Regions from separate parts of the Methylobacterium fujisawaense genome, predicted to be linked through region 2. Evidence: riboswitches for the same ligand, from Rfam matches in the RefSeq annotation. Region 2 holds a riboswitch; each other region holds the start of a gene.

Region 1 (4,245 bases), 2.2 Mb from region 2:
GTGTTGCCGTGGAAGGTCGGTGTCCCCTCGATGCCGTGCGGTCGGAGCAGCGTTCGGGTCTCGACGCCGGGCAGCCATACTCGCATCACCCACCGGTGGGAGGGATGCAGGGTCGGCGCGTGGAAGGTGGCGCGATCCAGCGGCAGACCGAGTTCGATCAGGGCTGCTGACAGCCCTTCGAGCAGCGCCCCGGCATCCCTTGCAAATCGCCCTTCACCCGAAAGCCAGGCGGTCGCATACGCTAGAAGTTCGGTCCGATCATCCAAGATTGGTGCTCCGTAGGCACATCGGCAGAGGTCGCGGTCGTGGCGTCGCCGCCGCCCGAGGCTGACGGCGATGGCTGAGGCCCGGCGTTACGCGATGCCGAGGATCCGGATTAAGCCGAGGCTGACGGCGGTGAGAGCGGCCAAGGAGGCGATCACGGCTAGCGTCACCCGCGGACCCGCGCCGACGACGCTGCGCACGTCGACCCCGAGCCCGAGCGCGGCCATGGAGACGATTGTGAGCAGATTGGCGGTGGCGGCCGTCGATGGCAGAGCAACCTGCGGGATCAACCCGCCGGAGCGCAGGCCCGCCATCGCCAGGAATGCCAGGATGAACCACGGAACCAGGCGGTGAACCGCGATGCGGCCGGGCTTCGGACGCACGCCGGCTGTGACGTGCGGCGCGGCCTCGTCCGCCTCCTCGCGCAAGTGGCTGGCACCGAGCGACAGGGCCAGCACGACCGGACCCAGCATCAACACGCGGACGAGTTTGACCAGCGTGCCAACCTGAACGCTGAGGGCGGCCACCGGCGCGGTCGCGGCCAGGACCTGCGGCACGGCATAGACGGTCAGGCCCGCCAGTACCCCGTACTGCATCGGTGACAGATCGAGCAGCGGCACGAGGAGCGGCAGGCCGAGAACCACGAGGACGCCGAGCACGGCGGTGAACGCGATGGAGGACGCGACGTCCTCACCGTCGGCGCCGATCACCGGCGCGGTCGCGGCGATTGCCGAGTTGCCGCAGATCGAGTTCCCGCAAGCGACTAGGATGGCCAACCGCGGGTGCAGGCCCAAGGCGCGACCGATGCCGTAGCTCACGGCGATGGCCAGCAGCACGACGCCGGCGATGCCGATGAGGAGACCGGGGCCGGCGGCAAGCAGGGTCCCGACGCTGAGTGAGGCTCCGAGCAAGACCACGGCGACTTCGAGCACGGTCTTGGCGCCAAAGGCGATACCGGGGAAGAACCGCGGACCAGGGTTCCAGGCCGTACGGAGCGCCGTGCCGAGCACGATGGCGAGTACCAGCGCTTCTAGCCACGCGCGGCCGAACACACGCTCCTCGATGGTCTCCAGGCCGATCGCGACAGCCGTGACCGCGAGGCAAAGGCCAAACCCCGGCAAGATCCGCCTGGTGAACTGAGCGATGGAAGGGGCGGTGGCGTCACGCGGCATGGCAGTCAGCTCCAGGGCAACGACCCATCATTGTTACCGGGAAGCTTTCATTCCAACAGAACTATCAGATCTTTTTGATCTGCGAACGAGATCGCTCGAACCGCTGGCAGATCATATTTGTTGGATCTGACGTGAAAGTGTAGGTCAACGCAGACGCTGAGGTTTTCACGTTCCCGACAGCGGCCAAGCTGGTGCTGTCCACGATCTCGGCCGCACCGCAGTGTGGCGAGGACAGCGATTTCAATTTGCGGTTACCCTCAAATAAACCGGCAGAGATCCACCTCCAAGCCGCCATTCCGCTGGCGACCCAGGCTGTGTCAAAACTTGAATGCTGTCAGCCGTTGTGGAAAAATGTTCTTTCGAAGGAGAGTGACATCGGCCTGACGGGCTTCCTGTGACCATCGGTCAGTCGCTTTGGAGATCCCTCGCGGTTGCTGCGGCGACGTTTGTTCTCTGACTTCGCAGCACATCCGCGTTTTGACACAGCCTCTACCCGATCCAATCATTCTTCCGACCACGCCCAAATTCAAAAAACGGACGCACCAGGCTCCATTCGGCTTGTCGCTCGGAGGCAGCACACTGGCTAGTTCCTGCCACGATCGCACTGGGTTGCGCACTTGATTTGGACGGACTGGCTGTTACGTACAGTTTCGGGAATGGGGTCTCCCGTACAACCGCCCTCAGGGCTGATGACTCCTATCGTTGCCAACGCGCGATAGGAGTGTGCCTTGTCCCCAGCCCGTCCCCCCGGATCATTTATTGAGTTCTGCCGTCCCGCCTCCGCCGGGAGCGCACGGTCATGAACCTCGCCGCCATCAGCCCGGGTACGGCACCGTTCGACGAGATTAACGTCGTCATCGAGGTGCCCATCGGCGGCCCGCCGATCAAGTACGAGATGGACAAGGCGTCCGGCGCCCTGGTCGTCGACCGCTTCCTCTACACCCCCATGCACTACCCCGGGAATTACGGGTTCATCCCCAACACCCTGTCGGAGGACGGGGACCCTTGCGACGTGCTGGTGGCCAACACCCGGGCGATCCAGCCCGGCGCCATGATCGCCGTGCGGCCGGTCGGGGTTCTCCTGATGGAGGACGAGCACGGCCCCGACGAGAAGATTATCGGCGTGCCGGCCGCGCGGCTGACGCGGCGTTACGACGGCGTCCGGGCGCACACCGACCTACCCGAGATCACCCGCCAGCAGATCCAGCACTTCTTCGAGCACTACAAGGACCTGGAACCCGGCAAGTGGGTGCGCATCACCGGCTGGGCGGATGCGGACCGGGCCCGCGAGCTGGTCGCCGCCGCCGAACAGCGGCATCGGGAGAAGGTAACCTTCCTGTGAACCCCGGCTGGCCTGCGGGCACGCCGAACCTGGTCCTCGTGCGGCACGGCGAGAGCGAGGCGAACCGAGACAATCGGTTCACCGGGTGGCTCGACCCGCCGCTGACGGCACGGGGTATCGCGGAGGCCCGTGCGGCAGGCGCCACGCTCGCCGCACAGGGACTGTCCGTCCGAACCGCCTTCGCGTCGCCCTTGCTGCGGGCAGTGGCTAGTTGCGCCCTCGTACTGGAGGCACTGGGTCAAGCGGAGGTGCGCCCGCGTCTCTGCGAGGCCCTGGTCGAACGCGACTACGGGGAGTTGAGCGGCATGGACAGGGACGGGGCATGCGAACGCTGGCCGCCGGGCCAAGTCGAGCGATGGCGGCGCTCCTACGCGGAAGCGCCGCCTGGGGGCGAAAGCCTGCGCGACACGGCGGCGCGCGTCATGCTCGGCTACGTGCGGGAGATCCTGCCGGCGGCCATGCGCGGCACGACTCTGGTCGTCGCCCACCGGAACTCGTTGCGGGCCCTGGTCATGGCCTTGGACGGCCTCTCCCCGGACGAGGTCGAGGACCTTGAGCTGCCCACCTGCGCGATGCGCCTCTACACGCTGGCTCCTGACACTGCCGTCCTGTCGCAGACGTCCCTGGAACCAAACCTGCACGCCGTCGAAGGAGGAAGCTGATGGCCAAGTCGCCCCAGGACGATCCCGATCCCGAGATGAGGGACATAGACGAGATGGGACGCCTGGAACGGCGCCGTGCGGAGGGCAAGGCGCCATTTCCGCGTGCCGTCGTGACCGGCATCGCCATCGTTGTCATCGCGGTCGCAACCATCTGGCTGCTGTCCCGCTGAGCGTCAGGCCACCAATCCGGCGGGTCGAGTTCAGACCCGCCGGACCGCGCCCTTGGCCGCGCTGGTCGTGAGCATTGCGTAGGCGCGGAGCGCCCCGCTGACCTTGCGCTTGCGCGGAGCCGCCGGTTGCCAACCCGCGGTCTCCTGGGCAACACGCCGCCGGTCGAGCTCCGCCGCGTCCACGTCGAGGTGGATGCGTCGGTTCGGGATGTCGATGGCGATCCGGTCCCCGTCGCGCACGAGACCGATCAGCCCGCCCTCGGCCGCTTCCGGGGAGACGTGGCCGATCGAGAGACCGGAGGATCCGCCGGAGAACCGCCCGTCGGTGACCAGGGCGCAGGCCTTACCCAGCCCCTTCGATTTCAGGTAGCTCGTCGGGTACAGCATCTCCTGCATGCCGGGACCGCCGCGGGGTCCCTCGTAGCGGATCAGCACCACCTCGCCGGCCGTCACTTTGCCGTTGAGAATGCCGTCCACCGCCGCGTCCTGGCTCTCGAAGACCCGGGCTGTGCCGTCGAAGACCAGGTTCGAAGCGTCGACGCCTGCGGTCTTCACGATGCAGCCGTCCTCGGCCAAGTTGCCGAACAGGACCGCCAAGCCGCCGTCCCGGGAGTAGGCATGCGCGGCATCGCGAA
Region 2 (4,245 bases):
CAGCACGCCGAGCAGCGGGAACGCCGCCCGGAACACCAGCGGATCGCGGATCGCGTCGGCCGGGCGTTCGAGGGCATCGACCGGGTAGGCTTCCGGCACGTCGCGCCGGAAATAGGCCCACAGCACCAGCAGCGTCGCCGCCAGGGACACCAGGTTCACCGGCACCATCACGGCGGCGTACCGGCCGAAGGTCACGGCGAAGAAGTTGGCGGAGACGATGTTGACCAGGTTGGAGATCACCAGCGGCAGGGAGGTGCTGTCCGCCACGAACCCGCAGGCGACGATGAACGCCAGGGCCGCCGCCGGCTTGAAATCGAGCCGGAGCAGGATCGCCAGCACGATCGGCGTCAGCAGCAGCGCCGCGCCGTCGTTGGCGAACACCGCCGCGATGGCCGCGCCGAGGAGCACGACCAGCGGGAACAGCCGCCGGCCCCGGCCGCCGCCCCAGCGGGCGATGTGCAGGGCCGCCCAATGGAAGAACCCGGCCTCATCGAGCAGCAGGGAGAGGATGATGAGCGCCACGAAGGTGAACGTGGCGTCCCAGACGACATGCCAGACCACCGGAATGTCGCCCGGATGGATCACGCCCGCGGCGAGAGCGACCCCCGCGCCGGCCAGTGCGCTCCATCCGATCCCGAGGCCCCTGGGCTGCCAGATGACGAACACGAGGGTGGCAAGAAAAATGGCGAGCGCGAGCATCCGGGCGTTTTCGTCTTATGGATCGGTGTGAGGCTCAGGCCGTGGCGACGCGGCGGCCGTGCTCGTCCACGACCCGCTCACCGTCTTCCTTGACGAACTCGCCCTGCTGCACCGGCAGAAGATCGAGCACGGCTTCCGACGGTCGGCACAGGCGCACGCCCTTGGGCGTGACCACCAGCGGGCGGTTGAGGAGGATCGGGTGCGCCGCGATGGCGTCCAGGAGCTGCGCATCCGTCAGCGCGGGATCGCCGAGGTTCAGCTCCGCGAACGGCGTGCCGCTCTCCCGCAGCACCGCACGCACCGACAGACCGGCGCGGGCCAGGAGCTGCACCAGCAGCGCCCGCGCGGGCGGGGTTTTGAGGTACTCGATCACGTGCGGCTCGATGCCGGCGTTGCGGATCATCGCGAGGGTGTTGCGGGACGTGCCGCATTCGGGGTTGTGGTAGATCACGACGTCGAACGGCTCAGGCATGGGCGGTCTCTCCAAGGGCGGGGCAGCAGGGTGCCAGGGCGGCCATCGCCGGGGTGCAGACCTCCGGGCGGCCCTGGCAGCAATCTTTCATCAGGAAGGCGATCAGGCCGGACAGCGCCGGGTAGGCGGCGCTGTAGATGATCGAGCGGCCCGCGCGCCGCGATGCGACCAGGCCCGCGTGGCTCAGTTCCTTGAGATGATGGGACACGGTGGCGGCGGAGACGCCCACCGCCTCAGCCAGCACGCCGGAGGCCAGCCCGTCCGGGCCGGCGGTCACGAGCACCCGCACCAGGCGCAGACGGTGCTCCTGGGCGAGGGCCGCGAAGGCGGCGAGGGCTTGCGGCTCGTCCATATTCGTTACAATCTTCAAATCACTCTTTGAACGTACAAGAAAGCTGAACCTTGGACAAGCCGCGCCAGCCTTTCACCGATGGCCTGCCGAACCTGAGCGCCGCGCATTTCGTGGTGCCGACCCGCGCGCGCCTGGAGGCGGTCAAGCCGCTCACCCACGCCCCCCGGTTCCTGATCCTCTACGGCTCCCTGCGGGAGCGCTCGTTCAGCCGCTTCCTCGCCTACGAGGCCGCCCGGCTCCTGGAAGCCATGGGCGGCGAGGTGCGGATCTACGACGCGCACGGCCTGCCCCTGCCCGACGACACGACCGCCGATCATCCGAAGGTGCAGGAGCTGCGCGACCTCTCGATCTGGTCCGAGGGCCAAGTGTGGGTGTCGCCGGAGCGGCACGGCACGCTGACCGGCGTGATGAAAAGCCAGATCGACTGGCTGCCGCTCTCCGAAGGCAGCGTGCGGCCGACCCAGGGCCGCACGCTGGCCGTGATGCAGGTGTCCGGCGGCTCGCAGAGCTTCAACGCCGTGAACAGCCTGCGGATTCTCGGCCGCTGGATGCGGATGATCACGATCCCGAACCAGTCGTCGGTCCCGATGGCCTACAAGGAGTTCGACGAGGCCGGCCGGATGAAGCCGGGGCCGCTCTACGAGCGCGTCGTGGACGTGTGCGAGGAGCTCATGAAGTTCACGCTGCTGACCCGGGAGCGGGCCGACGACCTCGTCGACCGCTACAGCGAGCGGAAGGAGCGCGCGCCGGAGCGGCTGAGCGCCGTGGCCGCCGACATCGGCTTTGTGAAGCGCTGAGACACACCGCCGCCGATGCGACCGTCCACGCGGGCGCCGTCGTGATCGCGGCGGCCACCGGCCGCCCGTGGGGCAGGTCTGTGCGGGTCCCGGCGCCCCGAGGGTCGACCGGATCCGCTGTCGCCGCGTCCACCCTCGGGGGAGCGACGGGTTCGCCCCCCGCACGCCGCAGGCCTGCACGAAGGACCTTGACGAAGGGCCTTGACGCGGTTCGGAGGGGTCCCGTATCTCTCGAGGACGGCAATGGTGTCTGCCGGGCCATCAAGGCCGAACCGCCGTCAGGCTGATGACTCCTACTTCTTGCGATCCCGCAAAGTCTTGCGGCGTCGCATCAAGGGGATGTCATGCGCGCAACCTTCCGAAATCTGTTTACACGCTTCAACGTCGCGGCCTTTGTCCGCACGCGGCACGATCATGCCGTCTCGGTCGCGCGCTGGATCCTGGTTCTGCTGCCCATGGCCGCCGCCGTGGGCTCCCTGTGCGCGGCCTTCCTCTGGAGCCTCGATGCGGCCACCCGGGCGCGCTTCGCCTATCCCGGGCTGCTGTTTCTCCTGCCGCTCGGCGGCTTGGCTATCGGGCTGCTCTACCATCGCTTCGGCCAATCCGTGGAGGGCGGCAACAACCTCATCGTCGAGCAGATCCATGTGCCCGGGGGCGGCGTGCCCCTGCGCATGGCGCCGCTGATCTTCCTCGGCACGGTGGTCACGCATCTGTTCGGCGGATCGGCGGGCCGCGAAGGCACGGCCGTCCAACTGGGCGGCAGCCTCGCAAGCGCCTTCGGCAAGGCGGTCCGCCTGGATGCGCCGAGCTTCCGGATCATGCTGATGGCCGGGATCGCCGCGGGGTTCGGCGCCGTCTTCGGTACGCCACTGGCCGGCGCGGTCTTCGCGCTCGAGGTCCTCGCTGTCGGACGCGTCGAATATGCGGCCCTCGTGCCCTGCCTCGTCGCGGCCGTGGTCGGCGACTGGACCTGTCAGCTGTGGGGCATCGAACACGGGGTCTACCGTATCGACGACCACGCCGGAGCCGTCGGCACGCACATGGTCGAGCCGCTGCTCCTGGCCAAGGTCGCGGTGGCAGGCGTGGCCTTCGGACTGGCCGGCCTGGTGTTCGCCGAGGCGAACCACATGCTCGGCGGATGGTGCAAGCGGGTCATCGCCTTCGCGCCCCTCCGCCCCGTGGCGGGCGGCCTCGCGGTGATCGCCCTGGTCTACCTCTGTGGCACGCGGGATTACCTGGGACTGGGCGTCTGGTCGGCGGATCCGCACGGGCTGACCATCGCCCGCTTCTTCGGTCCGGAGGTGCATCCCTGGAGCTGGGCGCTCAAGATGCTGTTCACGGTCGTCACCCTGAGCGCCGGGTTCAAGGGCGGCGAGGTCACGCCGCTGTTCTTCATCGGCGCGGCCCTCGGCAACGCGCTGGCCGGGGTGCTGGGGGCGCCGGTGGATCTCCTGGCCGGCCTCGGGTTCGTCGCCGTGTTTGCCGGAGCGGCCAACACGCCGCTGGCCTGCACGCTCATGGGTATCGAGCTGTTCGGCGCCACGCACGGCGTCTACATCGCGACCGCCTGCTTCCTGGCCTACCTGTGCTCCGGGCACAGCGGCATCTACCTGTCCCAGCGCATCGCCGTCCCGAAGGTTTCCGTGGGCGCCCTGCCGCCGGACGCCACCCTGCGCCATGCACGCACGCACCGCGCGGCCCGGCTGACCGCGCCGGCCCCCGCGCCGGCCACCGACAGATAGGTGCGCCCCAGGGCTTCGACGCGTCCGGTCATCCCGGCCGGGATCGGGATGGTGCGGGCATCTCCATGACGTGCGCCGACAGGGCTCGACCACGTCAAGCCCGTTCCCTGGGGGGCTCCAGGCCCCTCTGCGGGGAACGGGTCGTGCAGGCGAAGGCCGACGGCCTGCTCAAGGCCGTCGGCC
Region 3 (4,245 bases), 190 kb from region 2:
CCCGGCGGGGCATCCTATCCACACTCATCGACTCCCCTGGCGGCCGGCGGTGGACAACGTGGGCGCCGCGAAAGGCGACCGCAGAGGCGATCGGAATGGGCCGCAGCTACTTCCACCTCCACCTCGTCTCCGACTCCACCGGCGAGACGCTGATCAATGTCGGGCGCGCGGCGGCCGCGCAGTACGAGGGCGTGTCGGCGATCGAGCACGTCTATCCGCTGGTGCGCTCGGCCGCGCAGCTCGACCGGGTGATCTCGGAGATCCGGGCGGCGCCGGGTCTTGTCCTCTACACCCTGGTGGGGGGCGACCTCGGCGAGCGGCTGGAGGAGGTCGCCCGGGAGACCGGCTCGCCCTGCCTGTCGGTGCTGCGGCCGGTCCACGACCTGCTGCGCGCCTATCTCGGCGCCGAGACCACGGCCCGGCCCGGCGCCCAGCACATGCTGAACGCCGAGTACTTCAAGCGCATCGACGCGATGAACTTCACCCTGGCCCACGACGACGGCAACCTGCCGGAGGATCTCGAGGACGCGGACGTCATCCTGCTCGGCGTCAGCCGGACCTCGAAGACGCCGACCTCGATCTACCTCGCCAATCGCGGCCTCAAGACCACCAACCTGCCGCTGGTGCCGGGCATGCCGCTGCCGCCGGCGATCGAGCGCGCCCGCAAGCCCCTGGTGGTCGGGCTGTTCGCCTCGCCGGAGCGGATCGTGCAGATCCGCCAGAACCGGCTCTCCAGCCTCAACGCCGACGAATCGTCCCTCTACGTCGATCGCTCGGCGGTGGCGGACGAGATCACCGCCTCCCGCCGGCTGTTCACCCGGAACCGCTGGCCGACCATCGACGTGACGCGCCGCTCCATCGAGGAGACCGCGGCGGCGATCGTCGACCTCTACCGCGACCACCGGCTGAAGTTCATCGCGGATTGAGAGGGGTTTCCGAAGGGCTCAGCCCTTTGGCGGGGTTCGGGGGCGGAGCCCCTGAACGACCCGGGCTCCGCCCCGGAGCCGCAAAAGCTCGCAGCCCTTTTGAAGCCGGGACGGCCTCAGCTGCCGCTCAGGACCGCCCGCACCAGGGTGAGGCCCGCCACCAGCCCGATCAGACCGGTCGCCACCGAGGCCCCAACGTAGAGGGCGGCGGCGGCGGTCTCGCCCCGGTGGTACAGGCTGATCGCGTCCAGGGAGAAGGTCGAGAAGGTGGTGAAGCCGCCGAGCACGCCCGTGGTCAGGAACAGCCGTGCCGGGTGACCCGCCGCGCCGCGCAGGGCGAAGCCCTCGGCGAGCACGCCCATCAGGAACGAGCCCAGCACGTTGATGATCAGCGTGGCCAGGGGGAAGCCGAGGCCCGGCAGCAGCCGGGCGACCGCCACGTTGATCCCATGGCGGCACCCGCCCCCGAGCCCGGCTCCGACAACGACGATGAGGGTGTTGATCATGCCGGCCCTTCCTGTTCGGTCGGGCAGCCACGTCCTGTCGCGGCTTCGGCGCACGGCCCCACCGCGGACGGCTGAGGCGCGCCCGTGCGGTAGGAGCCATCAGCCCGGCCTCCGAGTCGGGCGGTTGTCGGGGCGCTCCATCCCCATCGGGACAGGCTTAGCGCAGGATGCCGGGAAGGGGAATCCGGTTTTCCGGCTCCCGCGCTGGTGGGTCGGGGGGGCGCGGCGGGGTCACAGATCGGTTCGGATCAGCGCGGGTCCCCTCCCGTGCGGGAGAGCGGACCCGCGCCCTGTCATGAACCCACCGCGCTGGATCGATCGGCGAAGCCGCAAGGCTCAGCGAGCGTAGGCGAAGTGGCTGCGCTGCTCGATCTGGGCGGCATAGAAATCCTCGACCACCTCGCGGACCACCTCGGCCAGCTCGTCGCCCCGGTGCTCGTCGAGCTGGATGTCGCTGCCGACGGTCCGGCCGATGGCGCAGCTCGCAGCCCCCGGCACGAGGCGCTCGTTGTAGCGCTGGTTCAGGCCCGAGACCGAGATGTAGTTGCTGCCGCCGAGTTCCGGACCGTACTTGATCTTGATCTTCTGCTCGGTGTCGGTCCCGCGCAGCCGCGCGCAGAGGCTGATGAAGTTGTCCTGATCGATCTTGGCCTCGAGGCCGGTGATGCTGCCGTGGACGTTGTCCTCCTCGTTGAGCACCTCGGCCATGAGGTTCAGGACGCCGACCACCGGCTCCAGCGCCCGGGCGCCTTCCTCCAGGAGTTTCTTGCGGAAGTCGTTGCTGCGGGCATCCGCCTCCTGCAGCCGCGCGCGGAACCTGTCCTTGACCTCGTTGGCGCGTGCCATCGCGCTCCTCCCTGGTGGTTCATCCGATGCTTTGCCGCCCGGATGACCGAAACCTACGAGGCCAATTCAGATGACGCAAGATAGTGCAAAATATTGATGCCTGCCCAGAACTTGAGCCGTTGCACAGGAATAATACTTGCTCATGGACTGTGCAACGGCGGAGTCTCCGGGATACGCGCCTATTTCAGGAGCTGCAGCAGGCTGCCTCCGGCCGGGGTCTTGAGTTCCTTGGCGTCGAGCGTGCCGTCCTTGTCGGGATCGGCCGCCTTGAAGCGCTGCTCGACCAGGGCGAGGTATTCCTTGCGGTCGAGGGTGCCGTCGTTGTCGGTGTCGGCGGCCTTCAGGTCCGTCTTGCTGACCCGGCCCTTCAGCTCCTTGGCGTCGACGGTCCCGTCCTTGTCGGTCTCGGCGGCGTCGAAGACCTTGCCGGCCGCGGCCTGGGCCTCGGCCAGATCGATCGTGCCGTCCTTGTCGGTGTCGACCATCTTCAGCGTGCGCTCGGTGCCGGAGGACCGGGCGAAGGCCGCCGACGGCAGCGCGGTGGGGACGACCAGGCCGAGGACGAGCATCGCGGCCAGCGCACATGCGGGTCTGTTCAGGATCGCGGGCATGAACGAAATCTCCGGTGGCGATCAGCGCCGGCAGCCCAAGCCGCCATGCGGCGCGCCGTTCCCGGAGGCGCGTTCACAAGCCGACGATCAGTCAGCGGGCCGGACCGTCGAGGGGGGCGAGCCGGTCCGGTTCCCGGGCCGCGGCGGCGACCGGTTCGGACCGGGACAGGGCGTTGGCCAATGCCCTCAGGTCCGGGACCGGCGCGCCCGATGCGCCGAACACCGACCGGTCGAGAGCCGCGAAGGATGCGACAAGACCGGGCCGCGCCCGCCAGATGCGAGCCAGATCCGGCGCTTCCCGCATCGCCGTGTCCAGGACCGCGCGGAACCCGGCGGGATCTCCGGAACGGGCCGCCGCCTGCAGCGCGCGCCGGGTCGGGCGGGACAGGCGCAAGGAGGGCCGGCCCAGGCCGAAGCCGATCAGCGCCAAGCCCAACCCGAAGGCGGCCAGCGCCGAGGCGGCGACCACGAGCGGCGAGGGGATCGCGGGGGGCGCCCGGTCGGTCTCCCGGTCGGGCAGGCCGCCGCCGATCTGCCGGGCCGGGATCTCGGTCTCGCGCATGGTGCGGGTGTTGGTGTCGAACCACGGGATCGCGATGGCGTCGAGGGGGATGATCTCCGGCACGCCGGGCTTCACGTCCCACTGGTAGGTGGCCCGCGCCACGGGGCCCGAGGGGGTCAGCAGGGTCTCGCGGGTGACGGGGCCCGCGAAGGTGATGATGCCGCGGGTGCGCATGACCGGCCGGGGCGGCAGGCCCTCCGCGACCATGCCCTGCGCCTCCAGGGTGACGATCCGGCGGGTGGTCTCGCCGACCTTGATGGTCTCGGGATCCGGGCTCCAGGAATCGGTGATCGCCACGTCCTTGGCCGGCAGCCACCAGGGCTCCTTGGCGTCGGGGCCGCCGCTGGGCTCGGTCCATTGTGCGACCGGGAAGGGGATCGGCTTCGAGCGCACCTCGACCACCCGCCGCTCGCCGACATCGTTGACGGTGAGCTTGTGGGTGAACGGCTCGATGGTGAACTGCCCGGCATGGTGCGGGAAGACCGCCACGGTGCGGTCGAACGCGATGGCGCTCTGGCCGTCGGGAAGCTTGGTCTTGCTCCAGTGATCCCGGCCGAGCTGCGTCCAGGAGAAGTTGGCAAGGGAGGGCTGCACCACCTCCTCGAGCAGGATCGGCTGCTTGTAGACCCCGTGGATCTTCAAGAGCACCATCTCGCGGGAGAAAGGCGCGCTGTTGCCGTTCAGTTCGGCGGTCACCGTCAGGGTGAGGTCGCCCGGCTCGATCTCGGCGCGGGCGGGGAGGGGAGCGAGGAGGGGAGCGAGGAGGGGAGCGAGGAGGAGGAGCGCGCGGGCGC

What was found. Region 2 has a riboswitch for fluoride ahead of ABC766_RS18425 (voltage-gated chloride channel family protein). Riboswitches for the same ligand answer to the same signal wherever they lie in the genome.
Region 1: linked by a shared signal. The riboswitch ahead of ppa (inorganic diphosphatase) and the one ahead of ABC766_RS18425 (voltage-gated chloride channel family protein) in region 2 are both predicted to bind fluoride.
Region 3: linked by a shared signal. The riboswitch ahead of crcB (fluoride efflux transporter CrcB) and the one ahead of ABC766_RS18425 (voltage-gated chloride channel family protein) in region 2 are both predicted to bind fluoride.

Annotation. Positions count from the first base shown of each region.
Region 1 is NZ_CP155000.1:1,723,865-1,728,109, reverse strand. It holds gene ABC766_RS08360 (adenylate/guanylate cyclase domain-containing protein) at 1-266, opposite strand, end outside; gene ABC766_RS08355 (YeiH family protein) at 354-1,436, opposite strand; gene ABC766_RS08350 (hypothetical protein) at 1,628-1,834, shown strand; fluoride riboswitch at 2,080-2,142, shown strand; gene ppa (inorganic diphosphatase) at 2,236-2,778, shown strand; gene ABC766_RS08340 (2,3-bisphosphoglycerate-dependent phosphoglycerate mutase) at 2,775-3,440, shown strand; gene ABC766_RS08335 (hypothetical protein) at 3,440-3,610, shown strand; gene ilvD (dihydroxy-acid dehydratase) at 3,641-4,245, opposite strand, start outside.
Region 2 is NZ_CP155000.1:3,895,001-3,899,245, reverse strand. It holds gene ABC766_RS18445 (arsenic transporter) at 1-699, opposite strand, end outside; gene arsC (arsenate reductase (glutaredoxin)) at 734-1,171, opposite strand; gene ABC766_RS18435 (ArsR/SmtB family transcription factor) at 1,164-1,523, opposite strand; gene arsH (arsenical resistance protein ArsH) at 1,574-2,320, shown strand; fluoride riboswitch at 2,551-2,623, shown strand; gene ABC766_RS18425 (voltage-gated chloride channel family protein) at 2,665-4,062, shown strand.
Region 3 is NZ_CP155000.1:3,709,880-3,714,124, reverse strand. It holds gene ABC766_RS17585 (pyruvate, water dikinase regulatory protein) at 96-926, shown strand; gene crcB (fluoride efflux transporter CrcB) at 1,043-1,432, opposite strand; fluoride riboswitch at 1,516-1,586, opposite strand; gene ABC766_RS17575 (hypothetical protein) at 1,769-2,278, opposite strand; gene ABC766_RS17570 (EF-hand domain-containing protein) at 2,458-2,889, opposite strand; gene ABC766_RS17565 (hypothetical protein) at 2,981-4,245, opposite strand, start outside.